Regions from separate parts of the Novosphingobium sp. PY1 genome, predicted to be linked through region 1. Evidence: predicted binding sites of a transcription regulator. Region 1 holds the regulator's gene; each other region holds the start of a gene.
The links. Region 1 encodes LexA, which represses DNA repair genes until DNA is damaged. Its sites were predicted from a motif close to GTTCCNCNCTTGTTCT; they were not measured.

Region 1 (5,208 bases):
GGGAAGCCCGCCCTGTCCTACAGCCGGGAAATCTGCCATCCATGGGGCATGGGCGCGAATGTACCCGGCCCCGAAAGCGCCCGCTTACCGGTCCTGCGGAGCCGCTTCGCTGGTGCTTCTGGACTGTGTAAACCGTGTAAACCTCGTCAGGATTTCAAGGTCTGAGATGAACAAGAGCCTCACGCACATTGATTCGGACGGGACGGCGCGCATGGTCGATGTCGGCGCCAAGGCAGAGACGCAGCGGCTCGCCATTGCCTCGGGGCGGATCACGATGTCGGCCGAGGCACTCGCGGCGATCCGCGCCGGGGATGCCCCCAAGGGCGACGTGCTGGGCACCGCGCGCATCGCCGGGATCATGGCGGGCAAGCGCACCGGGGACCTGATACCGATGTGCCACCCGCTCGCCATCGATGCGATCAATGTCGATTTCAGCTTCGAGGACGAAGCCGTCAGGGCCACGGCGACGGCGTCGCTCACCGGCAAGACCGGCGTGGAAATGGAAGCCATCACGGCCGTTTCCGTGGCGCTGGTGACGATCTACGACATGGCCAAGGCGCTCGACAAGGGCATGGTCATCGGCGACATCCGCCTGATCGAGAAGCGCGGCGGCAAGTCCGGGACCTGGCGCGCGGAGGACCGGCACTGATGGCAGGTCCCGCGCCGATCCCGCTCGAAGATGCCCAGGCCCGCCTGCTTGCACTGGCCGAAGCACTAGCGGTCGAGCGCGTCGACGTCGAAAGCGCGCTGGGCCGATTCCTGGCCGAACCGCTGCTGGCGCGGCGCACCCAGCCTTCCACCCATCTCTCCGCGATGGACGGCTATGCAATGATCGAAGGCGACCTCACCGGGCCATGGCAGGTGATCGGTGAAAGCGCCGCAGGCCACCCCTTTACCGGCACGCTGAAAAAGGGCGAGGCCGTGCGGATCTCGACCGGCGCGATCATGCCCGCCGATGCAGGCGTCGTGATCCTGCAGGAAGACCTTGGGCGCGAAGACGACCGCATTACCCTCAGCGGCGATCTGCCCGAACCGCCGCACAAGCACATCCGCCCTTGCGGGATGGATTTCACGGCGGGGCAAGAAGTGCTGGGCGAAGGAGTCCGCATCGGCCCGGCGCATATCGCACTGGCCCTCTCCGCGGGTCATCGCCACCTGCCGGTGCGCCGCATGCCGAAAGTCGCGGTGATCGACAGCGGCGATGAACTGGCCGCCGATCCGGAGACCTGCCCTGCGCACCAGATCCCCGCGAGCAACGGCGCCATGCTGGTCTCGCTGGTCAGCGCCCTGCCGGTCGAGGCGCAGCGAATCGGGCCCGTGACCGACACGCTCGATGCGCTGATCGGCGCTTTCGACGAGGCCGCCGATTGCGACATGATCGTCACCAGCGGCGGAGCCTCGGTAGGCGATCACGATCTCGTGCGCCCGGCTCTCGAACGCTGGGGCGCAAGGCTCGACTTCTGGCGCGTCGCCATCAAGCCGGGCAAGCCGATCCTTGTTGCCACCCGCGAACGCAGCAGCGGCGGCACACAGATCATCATCGGCCTGCCGGGCAATCCGGTTTCGAGCATGGTCACCGCCTATCTCTTTGTCCTGCCGATGCTGCGCGCAATGCTCGGGGCAAACCGTTCGCTGCCAATGCAGATCTCGACCGTTCTGGACGCACCGCTCAGAGCCATCGGCCACCGCCGCGAATTCCTGCGCGGCTACTGGAACGGCGAGAGCGTGGTGCCCATGACGCTGCAGGACAGCGGTGCACTCAGCGCCCTTGCCGCCAGCAATGTGCTGATCGATCGCCCCGCGCATGCACCGGCCGCCACGCCCGGAGACACGGTGCGGGTGTTCCTGCTCGAAAATGGCGGTATTGCTTGACGTTCCAGAATCTGTTGCTTAATTGTTCTCTCATTGTTCACAAGCAGAACAACGCTCGGGGACGCAGAGAAAGAGGCAACGAAGATGTTGACGCGCAAGCAGCATGAATTGCTCAAGTTCATTCAGGTCCGGCTTGAAGAAAGCGGCATCTCGCCCAGCTTCGAGGAGATGAAGGAAGCGCTCGACCTCAAGTCGAAGTCGGGCGTGCACCGCCTCATTTCCGCGCTTGAGGAACGCGGCTTTATCCGCCGCCTGCCGAACCGCGCCCGCGCGCTGGAAATCCTGCGCCAGCCCGAAGACGTTACCAGCAAGCCCGCGACGAAGGCCGACGCTCCTGCCGGTAAGGAATCGCTTGCCGCGCTCAAGCAACCCGAACGCACGCCCCAACCGGCGAACGACGTCATCGAGATTCCGCTCCACGGTCGTATCGCTGCCGGTGTTCCCATCGAGGCGCTCGAAGGACAGTCGATGCTTCCGGTTCCGGCAGCCCTGCTCGGCTCGGGCGAACACTACGCGCTTGAGGTTTCGGGCGATTCGATGGTCGAGGCCGGCATTCTCGATGGCGACTTTGCCCTGATCCGTCGCACCAACACCGCACGCGACGGCGAAATCGTCGTCGCCCTGGTTCGTGGCGAGGAAGCGACGCTCAAGTATCTCCAGCGCGATGGCGGCATGGTTCGCCTCGTGCCCGCCAATGCCGCATACGAACCGCAGATCTACGGCCCTGACGAGATCGAGGTTCAGGGCAAGCTCGCAGGGCTGCTGCGCCGCTATCACTGAGCTTGCCCCGGAAAGCGTAACCTTCAGGCGCGCTCTCCGGGAGGCGTACTTTCAGGAAGGCGTACTCTCCGGACAGGGCCGAAATCACGGCCCGCGCGGTTTCCACCAGCCATGGCGGCCCTGCCCTGTCGCCACGGTTTCGACGGATCTGCCGCGCAGCCTGATGGCAAGCCCGCCGGTCCTGTCCAGCATGGTCCGGTCGGCCTTGAGCCAGCGCGGCTTGCAGCTCCATGGCAGCCAGCGGTCGGCAATGACGATATCGGCCTTGTCGCAGGCCGCTGCCAGCGACCGCTCCGGCACCTGGTCGCGGCCTCTGGCGATCAGCAAGTGCCACGAGCGACCGGCTCGATCGATCCGTACCGAACAGAAGTCGCGATTGCATCTCGAACCCGGCCACGATGCGAGCGGCGTCAATTCGCCTTCGATCCCTGCGAATTCGCGAAGATTGTCGCGCACATAATCGCTGCCGGTGTCGCGCAAGGTGACGAGCCCATCGCCGCTATCGTCGAGCAGTCCGACATGACGGCCATCGCCGGTCACGAGAATGTCCGGCGGCTCGAGCAGGATGAGCCAGACGATACCGAAACAGGCTGGCACCAGTCCCAGCAGCCGCACGCGCCCGCTCCAAAGGCCCAGCCACAGGCCGCCGGTTACGAACAGAAGGAAGCCGCCCGTCCCCATGGCAGGCAAAACCGAAACGGCGCCGGGCAGCGCACTGATCGTGTGCGCGAGGCCCAGCAGTAGGTCGATGAACTGCCCCGCCAGCCACCAGAACGGCCCGCCCAGTCCCACAATGTCGCACAGCAGCGCGAGGGCAATGCAGGGCATGACCGCGAAAGTCGTGAGCGGGATGGCAAGCACATTGGCCAGCGCGCCATAAGCTCCGGCGCGATGGAAATGGTAGAAGCCGATCGGCATGAGGACGAGTTCGATGACGAAGCCCGTTACGAACAGCATTGCTGCTTGCCGCATAAGCCGCGAAAGCCACGATTCCTCTCGCGGTGCCAGGAACCGGCGAACCGGCCCGCTGGTCGCCAGCGCCACAATCGCAAGTACGGCCGCAAAGCTCATCTGGAAGCTTGGCCCTGTCAGCGATTCGGGCCAGAGCAGCAGGACCGCGAACCCGGCGACAGCCAGAAGCCGAAGCGAGATTGCCTCGCGCCCCAGCGCCAGCGCGACAAGCACGAGCATCGCCCCGATGCAGGAACGGACCGTCGGCACTTGCGAGCCCGTCAACAGGGTATAGGCAATCCCGGACAGAGCACCGCACAGCGCCGCCACCACCGGGAGCCGGAACCGCAAGGCCAGCGCGGGCGAAAGCGCGAGCAACCGCAACGAGAGAAAATAGGCAGCCCCGATTACCGCGCTGACGTGAAGACCGCTGATCGCCAGGAGATGCGCAAGACCAGCATCGCGCATCGCCTGCGCATCGTTCTCTGCGATGCCCCCGCGGTCGCCGCTCGCCAGAGCAGCGGCAATCCCGCTTTCCGGACCGCTCATCCGCGCACGGACATGTCGGGAAAGCGCGCTACGCGCAGATTCAAGCATAGCGCCCCTGCCGCCCAACCTGAGGATCTCGACTTTGCCGTTGACGCTCCCACTTGCAGCAAGGCCGGAGAACCACGCGGTGCGCGCGAAATTATACCCACCTGGAAACATCGGCGGAGCCGGCGGCATCAACCGCGCCTCAAAGCGAATCACCGCCCCTGACGAAACGGATGCAACGCCCAGATCGTCGGGAACATTAAGCCGAACTTTTATCGACCGCCCCGAGCCCGGTTCCCGCGTTGCGACGATCCATCTGACCCGCTGTTCGGCGGGCTGTTGTTCAACACCTAGCACTTTGCCAAGGAACATTCCCGAGACCGGGCGATCGATTGCGTCCTGTCCCACCAGCGCCGATTTGCTCCACACCGTCAGGCAACCGGCGAGAAACATGAGAAAAACTGCGCAGGCTGCCACTCGCATGTGGGGAAAGCGCTCACGATCCGGCCAGATCCACGCCGCGAAAGCTGCCATGGCACTGCTTCCGACGACACATCCGGCCCAATGGAACGGTCCGGGAAGGCCGAACCACGCCGCGATTCCCGCGCCGAATGAGACGACCAGCCAAGGCCCGCGATCGAAGCCAGCAACAGAAAGAAATCGCTCCAGGGCCGCCAAAACCCTCGACAACTCGCTCTTGCTGTTCCATGGCCGATGCTGCAATGCAGCGCCCCCGGCGAGGCCGCGGCTTGCGTTATTTTCATCTCGGGCTTTGGCTTGGCTGGCCATGGCGAACATTGGACAGGAAGGGATTTACAATGGCAAGCGGCAGTGCATCGAGCGGATCGAACGGCCAGTCAGCCGTCGTTACGCGCTTTGCCCCCTCGCCCACGGGTTACCTTCACATCGGCGGCGCCCGTACGGCGCTGTTCAACTGGCTCTTCGCCCGCCATCACGGCGGCAAATACCTGCTTCGCATCGAAGACACCGACCGCGCCCGTTCGACCGAACCGGCCATCGACGCGATCTTCGACGGCCTGACCTGGCTCGGCCTCGAAGGCGACGAAGAAC
Region 2 (5,208 bases), on a different contig from region 1:
CTTGTCCTTCATGCGCACCAGCCATGCAGCCACCAGCGCCGGCACGACGACGGTGGCGATGACCACAAGCGGTCCCTTCGTGGCGATGAAGGCGACCGAATCGGGGCGTGTTTCCGGATCGCTGCCAAGCGAGCGGACCATGAACAGGCCCACCGTGATCAGCGCCCAGGCCCAGAGCAGGCCGATGCCGAAAAGCGTCCACTTGCGCACGCGCGGATCGATCTCGCCCGCTTCGCGCAGTGCCAGCAGCTCATCTTCGGCAGCGCCGATCGTGGCGGCGGTGACTTCGGCATCGGGCGCGAAGAGACCCAGCACGCCGACAAGCGCAATGATTGCCCCCATCGTCGCATAGACCGTCGGCCAGTCGGTGCGCTCGGCCAAGAACAGCGCCAGCGCGCCGCCGACCAGCGCCGCGATGCGATAGCCCATCTGATAGACGGTCGAGAGCATGTCGATCGTCGCTTCCTCGTCGGCGACATCGACCCGCCAGGCATCGACGACGACGTCCTGCGTCGCCGACGCAAAGGCGCCGATCCCGGCGAGCAGCGAGAACCAGCCAAGGGCCGTGAGCGGATTGAGGGTCGAGAGGACCAGCAGGATCAGCCCCAGCATGAGCTGCGCCGAGACGATCCACTGCTTGCGCTTGCCGAGCCGCTTGAGCAGCGGCAGTTCCACCCGGTCGAGCAAGGGCGACCAGAGGAACTTGAACGAGTAGGCAAGGCCGATCAGCGAGAATACGCCCATCGTCTCCAGATCGACCTTGGCGTCGGACAGCCATGCGTAGAGCGTGCCGAGCAGCAGCGCGTAAGGCAGGCCCGATGCGAAGCCGAACAGCGCCATGAAACCCGTCTTGCGGTTCCCGAGTGCTCGAAGGACGCGGCGCCAGCCCGGCTTCTTCGGCTGATCTGTCGCGGCTGCGGCCATTCATGAAACTCCATCGGCGTGCGGGGCTTCGGGATACGCAGCCCCCACCTGTATGGGAAGGCTGGATGAACCGGCGATCAACAGCTAAGGCGCTGCCATGGCCAGACCTCCCCAGAAACCCGGTGAACCGAGACGCCCGCGCGCGGCCACCGGCAGCAAGCGTCCCTTCAACAGCCGTCCCGGCAGCGACAAAAGCCGTCCCGGCGGCGACGACGCGCGCGGCAATGCGCCGCGCAAGCCTCGTGTCCCGCGCCCGGCCGCACCGCCGACGCCCCGCGATCCCTCGCTGCCCGAGCGCGAGGGCGAACGGATCGCCAAGCTGCTCGCCCGCGCTGGCGTCGCCAGCCGCCGCGAAGCGGAACGCATGATCGCCGAGGGCCGCATCAAGCTGGGCGACGAGCCGATTACCGCGCCCTCGACCGTCCTGAAGGATCTGCGCGGCGTAACCGTCGACGGCCAGCCGGTGAAGGCACCCGAGGCGACCCGCCTGTTCGTCTTCCACAAGCCTGCCGGACTGCTGACCGCCGAACGCGATCCCGCCGGCCGCCCGACGATCTACAATGCCCTGCGCAATGCCCTGCCTGCCGGCAGCGGCCGGGTCATGCCGATCGGCCGACTTGACCTCAACACCGAGGGCCTGCTGCTGCTGACCAACGACGGCGAGTTCAAGCGCCAGCTGGAACTGCCCGCCAACGGCGTCCCGCGCACCTACCGCGCCCGCGCTTTCGGCGATATCACGCAGGCCCAGCTCGAGGACCTGATCGACGGCATCGAGATCGACGGCATCCAATACGGCAAGATCGACGCGAACATGGAGCGTCGGACGGGGCGCAACCAGTGGATCGAAATGACCCTGACCGAGGGCAAGAACCGCGAAGTGCGCCGCGTGCTGGAACATCTCGGCCTGAAAGTCAGCCGCCTGCTGCGCATTTCCTACGGCCCCTTCGTGCTGGGCGACCTGCCCAAGGGCACGGTCGGAGAAGTTTCGCAGCGCGATCTCGAGACCTTCCGCCGCTCCCTCGGCAAGGGCAAAGGCGAATGAAGGGCACAAGTACCGGCCTGCGAATCGTTGCCGGCGCTTGGCGCGGGCGCAAGCTGGCTACGCCCGAAGGTGACGCGACGCGCCCGACCGCCGACCGCACCCGCGAGACGTTGTTCTCGATGCTGACGAGCCGCCTCGGCACGTTCGAAGGACTGAAGGTCGCCGACCTGTTCGCAGGCTCCGGCGCGCTCGGCCTCGAAGCCCTGTCGCGCGGCGCGGCGCATTGCCTCTTCGTCGATCAGGACGCTGCCGCGATCCGCGCCATCCGTCGCAACATCGCCAACCTGCAGGCCCAGTCGCAATGCGACGTTCGGGCCTGCTCGGCACTATCGCTGGGTCCGGCGAAGGAGCCGCTCGACCTCGTGCTGCTCGATCCGCCTTACGATACCGGAGCCGGTGCGGTCGCCGTGGACAAGCTCACGCGACTCGGCTGGATCGGGGAAACCACCTGGGTGAGCCTGGAGACGGCGCGCGGCGAGGACGTTGCGATCCGCGGCTTCGAAACCGACGCCGTACGCGATGTCGGCAAGGCACGGCTTCACATCCTGCGCCGCATCGAATCCTGATATTGCGCCGATATGAAGTGGGCCCCGCCACGCGGCGGGACCCTTTTCGTACTCAAAAAACCGGGGCCGTTACTTGCCACCGGGATTGCGGCAGCTGTCCTGCACGGTCTTGCTGCAGACCGGATAATCCTTGTTCATCGCAGAGGCAGGCGGCGGCGTCAGCGCCCCCTTGTAGGGGCCGCCCTGATAGCTTTCGTCCGCAGGCATCGCGGGGCGCACGGCCTGTTCGGCCGCTTGCGGCGCGGGCACCCCGGCAGTCGGCATGCCCTCGCCGGGTGGATTCGCCTGTGTTGCAGGGGTTGTGGGAGTTTCGCCGTTGAGCTGCTGGATGATCGACGCCCACGCGGTTTCACGCTGCTGCGGGCTCATCTTGTAGACCTGTCCGCGCTGGTCGGGCGTCAGGGCCCAGTACCCTTCCTGCCGCTCGGGAACGAGCGTCCAGTAGTAGCCCTTGTACTCGTCCGGCCAGGCATCGTACTCGGCCTGGCGGTCTGCCGGCCAGCCGTCGTACATGGCCTGCTGCTCCGGCGTCAGCGTTACCGGCGCCGCCGAGGCGACTTGCGCCGGATCGGCGGCTGCAGGCGGCGCGTTCTGGGCCAGTAGCGCACCGGGCAAGGCCGCCAGAGCAAGCGCCGATCCGCCTGCGAGAATCGATTTTCGCATGGTCTCTCTCCACTGTGTATCCGTTGCCGAACCGACGTTTCACGCCCGGGAATGTTCCATGCATGCGGCAAAGCGGCCTTGCGCCGCGATGTTCCGTTCCCTAGTTGTTCACGTGTGAACAGCCTGCAAGATACCTCGCCCAGCGGCATGCCTGCCGCCAGCAACGATCCCCTGATCGACGGCCTCAACGCGCCCCAGAAGGAGGCCGTGCTGACCACCGAAGGGCCGGTCCTGATGCTGGCAGGCGCAGGCACGGGCAAGACCGCCGCCCTCACCCGGCGTCTTGCCAACATCATCCGCAATCGCCTTGCATGGCCAAGCGAAGTGCTGTGCGTCACTTTCACCAACAAGGCCGCGCGCGAAATGCGCGACCGGGTCGGCCAGCTCGTCGGCCCCGCGGTCGAGGGTATGCCGTGGCTCGGCACCTTCCACGCCATCGCTGCCAGGATGCTGCGCCGCCATGCCGAACTGGTGGGGCTGCAACCCAACTACACGATCATCGACACCGACGATCAGCTGCGCCTGCTCAAGCAACTCATCCAGGCCGAAGGCGTCGATGAGAAGCGCTTCCCCGCCCGCCAGCTTGCCGGGTGCATCGATCGCTGGAAGAACCGCGGGCTCAATCCGCAGGATCTCGATGCAGCGGAAAACGAAGCCTATGCCAACGGCCGCGGCCAGAAGTTCTACAGCCTCTACCAGGACCGCCTGAAGACGCTGAACGCCTGCGACTTCGGTGACCTGCTGCTGCACATGCTCAACATCCTGCGCACCCATCGCGAGGTGCTGGAGCAGTACCAGCAGCGCTTCAAGTACGTCATGGTGGACGAATATCAGGACACCAACCAGGTCCAGTACCTGTGGCTGCGCCTGATCGCGCAGGGCCGCCAGAACATTTGCGTGGTGGGTGACGACGACCAGTCGATCTATTCATGGCGCGGCGCAGAAGTCGCCAATATCCTGCGCTTCGAAAAGGATTTTCCCGGCGCGAAAGTGATCCGGCTCGAACAGAACTACCGCTCGACGCCCGAGATCCTTGCCGCTGCCTCGGGCCTCATCAACGAGAACAGCCAGCGCCTCGGCAAGACCTTGTGGACCGAGCGCCACCCCGGGGACAAGGTGCGCGTGATCGGCGTCTGGGATGCACCGGAAGAAGCGCGCCGCGTGGGCGACGAGATCGAGCGGCTCGAGCGCGAGGGCGCCCCGCTGGACCAGATGGCCATTCTCGTGCGCGCGCAGTACCAGACGCGCGAGTTCGAAGACCGCTTCATCTCGATCGGCCTCAAGTACCGGATCGTCGGCGGTTTCCGTTTTTACGAACGCGCCGAAATCCGCGATGCGCTGGCCTACCTGCGCGTTATCGCCCAGCCCGCCGACGACCTCGCTTTCGAGCGCATCTACAATGCCCCGAAGCGCGGACTTGGCGCCAAGGCGCTGGAGAAGCTGTACCAGCTCGCGCGCCGCCAGGGCATCCCTCTTGCCGCGGCCGCCATCGAAATCGTCGATACCGACGAACTGCCCGCCCGTGCGCGCAACACTTTCCTGTCGCTGATGCGCGACTTCGCCCGGTGGCGCGATCTGGAGAAGACGGAGAACCCGGCGGACCTGATGCGCACCGTTCTCGACGAAAGCGGCTATACCGACGCGCTGCAGGCCGAGCGGACAGCCGAAGCCTCCGGACGGCTGGAAAACCTTGTCGAGCTTGCCCGCGCCATGGAAGAGTACGAAAGCCTCGGCGACTTCCTCGAGCATGTCAGCCTCGTCATGGACAACGACGCGGCCAGTGACGAGGAAAAGGTCACGATCATGACCATGCACGCCGCCAAGGGCCTGGAATTCGACCACGTATTCCTGCCTGGCTGGGAGGAAGGCGTGTTTCCCTCGCAGCGTTCGCTGGACGAAGGCGGCCTTGCCAGCCTCGAGGAAGAACGCCGCCTTGCCTATGTCGCGATCACCCGGGCGCGCCGCAAGTGCACCATCCTCCACGCCGCCAACCGCCGCATCTACGGCCAGTGG
Region 3 (5,208 bases), on a different contig from region 1:
CGGGAAGTTCGGCGCGATGCGCTGAAGATGGTGCAGGCCTTGCGGCGCCTTGGCATGCAGCCGCAGGATCGGGTCGCGACGCTGGCGATGAACCACTCGCGCCATCTCGTTACCTGGTACGGCGCGCCCGGAGCCGGCTGCGTGCTGCACACGATCAATCCGCGGCTCTTCGACGACCAGCTCAGCTTCATCATCAACCATGCCGAGGACCGGGTGCTGATCTATGATGCGGCATTCCAGCCCATCGTCGACCGCCTGCGTCCGCTGTGTCCGGGGATCGCGCATTACATCTGCTTCGATTCGCCCGAGCATGCGCCCGCGTTCGACGACTGGATCGGTGCCGAGAACGGCGAGACTGCCTGGGCGCTGGGAGACGAGCGCGATCCGTGCATGCTATGCTACACCAGCGGCACGACCGGGCACCCCAAGGGCGTGCTCTATTCGCACCGTTCGAACATGCTGCACACCTTGGCGATGATCGCCACGTCGTGCCTGGCGCTGGAGCCGCGATCGTGCGTTCTACCCATCGTGCCGATGTTCCATGCCAACAACTGGGGCATGCCCTGGGGCTGCGCGGCGACTGGGGCAAAGCTGGTCTATAGCCAGGTCAACGATCCGTCGGCGCTTTGCGCGCTTATCGAGCAGGAGCGGGTTTCGCATGTCGCCGGCGTGCCGACGGTCTGGTTCGCCTTTCTCCAGCACCTCGACGAGACGGGCAAGGACATGCCGCCGATCGCTTACGCCATATCGGGCGGCGCTGCCTTTCCGCGCAGCGTCGTGGAACGGCTGATGCGCAGCGGTGTGCGGGTGGGCCATGCCTGGGGCATGACCGAGACTTCGCCGATCGCGACGGTTTCCTATGAAGGGGCCGATTGGGACACGCTGTCGTTCGACGAACAGGTCGATCGCAAGTGCCTGCAGGGCAGGGTGGTCTATGGCAGCGAAGTGCGCATCGTTTCGCTCGATGACCATGAAACGCCGCTGCCTCACGATGGCAAGGCCTCGGGCGCGCTGCAAGTGCGCGGGGCCTGGACGATCAGGCGCTACTTCAAGGCGGAAGAAGATGCTGCGAATGAACAGGGCTGGTTCGATACCGGAGACGTGGCGGCGATCATGCCGGACGGTTCGGTCAGGCTGACCGACCGCACCAAGGACGTCATCAAGTCGGGCGGGGAATGGATAAGCTCGGTCGAACTGGAGAACGCCGCGGTGGGGCACCCGGACGTCGTCGAGGCGGCGGCCATCGGAATTGCGCATCCCAAGTGGGACGAACGGCCGCTCCTCATCGTCGTGCCGCGCGGTGGCAGCAGTCTGCACGGTGAGGACGTGCGCGAATTCCTGCGCGACAAGGTCGCCAGCTGGTGGCTGCCCGATGCGGTGGAACTGGTGAATGCCCTGCCGCACACGGGCACCGGAAAGATCAGCAAGAAGGACCTTCGCGTGCAATACAAGGACTACACGCTGCCGGTATGACGAAGGCGGCCGCTAGGCGGGCAGCCGCCTCGGCTCGAATTACTGGTTGGCCGCGTTGCCGGCAGCGGTCTCGGCGGCATCGCCGACCTGTTCGGCCGCGTTGCCCACGCTGTTCGCCGCATTGGCGATGGCGTTGTCCTTGGCTGCTTCGCTGCTCGATGTCTGGCTGAACAGGTAAATCCCGCCGATAACCGCGACGAGGACAATGACCGCCATGACGATTCCGGTTCCACTGGAAGAACTCTTCTCGTGAATTACAGTCGTGTGCGGAGCCTGCGACGTTTCGCGTGTGGTTTCGTGGGTGGTGTATTCTTCGGCCATGAAGACCTCCTTTTGAATTCCTTGTCTGCAGCGAAGAACTCGCCACCCAGCGAGTTGTTTCAAAACTGACATGTCCTGCGCCGAATCGAGCCTGTTCAGGGACGAGACGTGCCTAGAGGAACGACAACTGTCCGCTTGCGTCGGGCGCCTTGAAACCGGAGCAGTCCAGATGGAGATCCGGCGGGCCGAAGCCATGCCGTTTGGCCGCAAGCCGGAAGCGATTGCGGAACAGATCGGCCCACACGCCGCTGGGGCGCATGCGCTCAAAGAAACGCGGGTCGTTGTCCTTGCCGCCGCGCATCTCGCGAATCGTCGCCATGACCTTGGAGGCTCGCTCGGGGAAGTGCACTTCCAGCCATTCGCGAAACAGCGGCGCAACTTCGTGGGGCAGGCGCACCATGATCCACATGGCGCCGCGCACGCCTTGCCCTGCCGCGGCTTCCAGTATCGCCTCCAGGAATTGGTCGGTGATCGCCGGGATTACCGGAGCGATCGAGACATGGGCGGGAATTCCGGCCTCGACCAGCTTGCCCAGCGCGGCAATTCGCCTGGCCGGGGTGGCCGCCCGAGGTTCCAGCAGGCGCGAGAGGTTGGCATCGAGGCTGGTCACTGAAATGCCCACGCCCACCAGATCGAATCGCGCCATCTCGCGCAGGATATCGAGATCGCGCAGGACCCGGTCCGACTTGGTGGTGATCGTCACCGGGTGGCGCGTCTCTAGGCAGACTTCGAGGATCTCGCGCGTGATGCGGTAGTGCGCCTCGATCGGCTGGTAGGGATCGGTATTGGTTCCCATCGCGATCGGTGCCGGCCGATAGCCTGGCTTTGCCAGCGTGGTGCGCAGGAGCCTTGCCGCATCGGGCTTGGCGAAGAGCCTGGTTTCGAAATCGAGGCCGGGCGAAAGGTCGTGAAAGACGTGGCTGGGCCGCGCGAAACAGTAGATGCAGCCATGTTCGCAGCCGCGATAGGCATTGATCGAGCGATCGAAGGGAATGTCCGGCGATTTGTTGAAAGACAGGATCGTGCGGGGATGCTCCTCGGTCACGCTCGTGGCCGGGTTGCGGGGAGGGCCGTCGATGTCGGCGACGCTGTCGAGCCAGTCCCCGTCGGCTTCCCGTCCGGGCAGGTTGAAGCGAGAGCTTGGCGCCCCGCTGGCAGCGCCTCTTCCCTTGAGAGGTTGCATGCCACGATGTGAACATAAAGAGAACAAAAGTCAATGGCGCTACCTGCGCCGCATGACGTGCAGGTAAAGAAAAAGCCCTCCCCGCGTGGGGGAGGGCTCTTCCTGTTCCGGCAGCCGGAGCTGCCCGAATCCATGGACCGTAAAGGTCAGGCCCAGGAGGCCATTTCCTTCTCGAGGTTCTCGACGATGGCTTCGAAGAACTGCTCGGTGGTCATCCAGCTCTGATCGGGACCGATCAGCAGCGCGAGGTCCTTGGTCATCGCGCCGCTTTCGACGGTCTCGATGCAGACGCGCTCGAGGGTCTGGGCGAACTTCACGACGTCCGGCGTGTTGTCGAACTTGCCGCGGTACATGAGGCCACGCGTCCAGGCGAAGATCGAGGCGATCGGGTTGGTCGAGGTCGACTTGCCCTGCTGGTGCTGGCGGTAGTGACGGGTGACGGTGCCGTGGGCGGCCTCCGCTTCGACGGTCTTGCCGTCGGGTGCCATCAGGACCGAGGTCATCAGGCCCAGCGAGCCGAAGCCCTGTGCAACGGTGTCCGACTGCACGTCGCCGTCGTAGTTCTTGCAGGCCCAGACGAACTTGCCCGACCACTTGAGCGCCGAGGCGACCATGTCGTCGATCAGGCGGTGCTCATAGGTGATGCCGGCTTCCTTGAACTTCTCGGCGAAGCCTTCGGTGTCGAACACTTCCTGGAACAGATCCTTGAAGCGGCCGTCGTAGGCCTTCATGATCGTGTTCTTGGTCGACAGGTAGACCGGCCACTTCAGGCCGAGGCCGTAGTTGAACGAAGCACGCGCGAAGTCGCGGATCGATTCGTCGAGGTTGTACATGGCCATGGCGACGCCCGGGGCCGGGAAGTCGAACACGTCGAGGTCGATCTTGTCGCCGTTTTCACCGTCCCAGACGAGACGCAGCTTGCCGGGGCCAGGGATCAGGGTGTCGGTGGCGCGGTACTGGTCGCCGAACGCGTGACGGCCCACGACGATGGGGTCGGTCCAGCCCGGAACCAGGCGGGGAACGTTCGAGATCACGATGGGTTCGCGGAAGACGACGCCGCCGAGGATGTTGCGGATCGTGCCGTTGGGCGACTTCCACATCTTCTTGAGGCTGAATTCCTCTACGCGGGCTTCATCGGGGGTGATCGTCGCGCACTTCACGGCAACGCCATACTGCTTGGTGGCGTTGGCGGCGTCGACGGTGATCTGGTCGTCGGTCTCGTCGCGCTTGGTGACCGAGAGGTCATAGTACTTGAGGTCGATGTCGAGGTAGGGGAGAATCAGACGCTCGCGGATCCATTCCCAGATGATCCGGGTCATTTCATCGCCGTCCATCTCTACGATGGGATTTGCTACCTTGATTTTTGCCATGCTTGAAAGCTCCCCTGGGGATGAGAATTTGGGCGTCTCTTAAGGAGAGGGTGGACGCTTAGCAAGGCAAGGAACGGCATTTTGGCGCCAGTTCGCCTGCGCGGTGGCGTCGATCCGATCTTCCCCGGAGGCGTTGGCGCGCTCCGACCGATTGCGACCGGTCACCATGCCGGTCCCGGAAAGCAGAAAACCCGCCGCTTTCGCGACGGGTTTCTAGCCATCAGGCCTGGGGAATGGTGGGCGTAGCAAGGATTGAACTTGCGACCCCTACGATGTCAACATAGTGCTCTACCACTGAGCTATACGCCCATTCCGTCCAGAGCTCCTTGCGGGCGTTCCCGCTCGGAGGACTGGCCCTCTAGCGTCATGTTTCAGGTGATGCAAGCCGCTTTGGCAGGAATTTTTCAATTAAAGTCGAGCGTGCTCGGGAAGGCCGAAAACCCGCTGCACTTCCATGACAAGATCGCGAAGATGGAAGGGCTTGGAAAGGACTTTCGCCTGCGGTGCCTCGCGGCTGGCGCGCAGGGTGACGGCGGCAAAACCGGTAATGAACATGACCTTGGTCATCGGCGAGACTTCGGCGCAGCGCTGCGCCAGTTCGATGCCGTCCATCTCGGGCATGACGATGTCCGAAAGCAGCAGGTCGAAAGTCTCGGTTTCCAGATGGGGCAGGGCGCTTGTGCCGCAATCGACGGCAACCACATCGTATCCGGCATTTTCCAATGCCCGTGCCAGATAGGTGCGCATCGCCTCATCGTCTTCGGCTAGCAGGATGCGGATCATCGCCTTGTCGTCCCGTATTTCCATGTCGTTGAACGTGGTCGCTTTCGGTGCGACCGGAAGATGGGTCATACGCCAGGA

Region 2: the regulator LexA is predicted to act here: its motif matches at 3,291-3,306, upstream of J3474_RS20115 (ATP-dependent helicase).
Region 3: the regulator LexA is predicted to act here: its motif matches at 2,987-3,002, upstream of J3474_RS20070 (PA0069 family radical SAM protein).

What each region holds. Positions count from the first base shown of each region.
Region 1 covers NZ_BLTI01000013.1:30,853-36,060, forward strand. The annotation lists gene moaC (cyclic pyranopterin monophosphate synthase MoaC) at 167-649, shown strand; gene J3474_RS18145 (molybdopterin molybdotransferase MoeA) at 649-1,872, shown strand; gene lexA (transcriptional repressor LexA) at 1,957-2,652, shown strand; gene J3474_RS22795 (ComEC/Rec2 family competence protein) at 2,737-4,152, opposite strand; partial or broken gene J3474_RS22920 (DUF4131 domain-containing protein) at 4,246-4,935, opposite strand; gene gltX (glutamate--tRNA ligase) at 4,956-5,208, shown strand, end outside.
Region 2 covers NZ_BLTI01000016.1:97,289-102,496, reverse strand. The annotation lists gene J3474_RS20135 (MFS transporter) at 1-924, opposite strand, end outside; gene J3474_RS20130 (pseudouridine synthase) at 1,022-1,966, shown strand; gene rsmD (16S rRNA (guanine(966)-N(2))-methyltransferase RsmD) at 1,963-2,532, shown strand; gene J3474_RS20120 (hypothetical protein) at 2,602-3,195, opposite strand; gene J3474_RS20115 (ATP-dependent helicase) at 3,343-5,208, shown strand, end outside.
Region 3 covers NZ_BLTI01000016.1:85,553-90,760, forward strand. The annotation lists gene J3474_RS20060 (long-chain fatty acid--CoA ligase) at 1-1,473, shown strand, start outside; gene J3474_RS20065 (hypothetical protein) at 1,513-1,794, opposite strand; gene J3474_RS20070 (PA0069 family radical SAM protein) at 1,907-2,977, opposite strand; gene J3474_RS20075 (NADP-dependent isocitrate dehydrogenase) at 3,124-4,347, opposite strand; tRNA gene J3474_RS20080 (tRNA-Val) at 4,582-4,656, opposite strand; gene cpdR (cell cycle two-component system response regulator CpdR) at 4,756-5,130, opposite strand.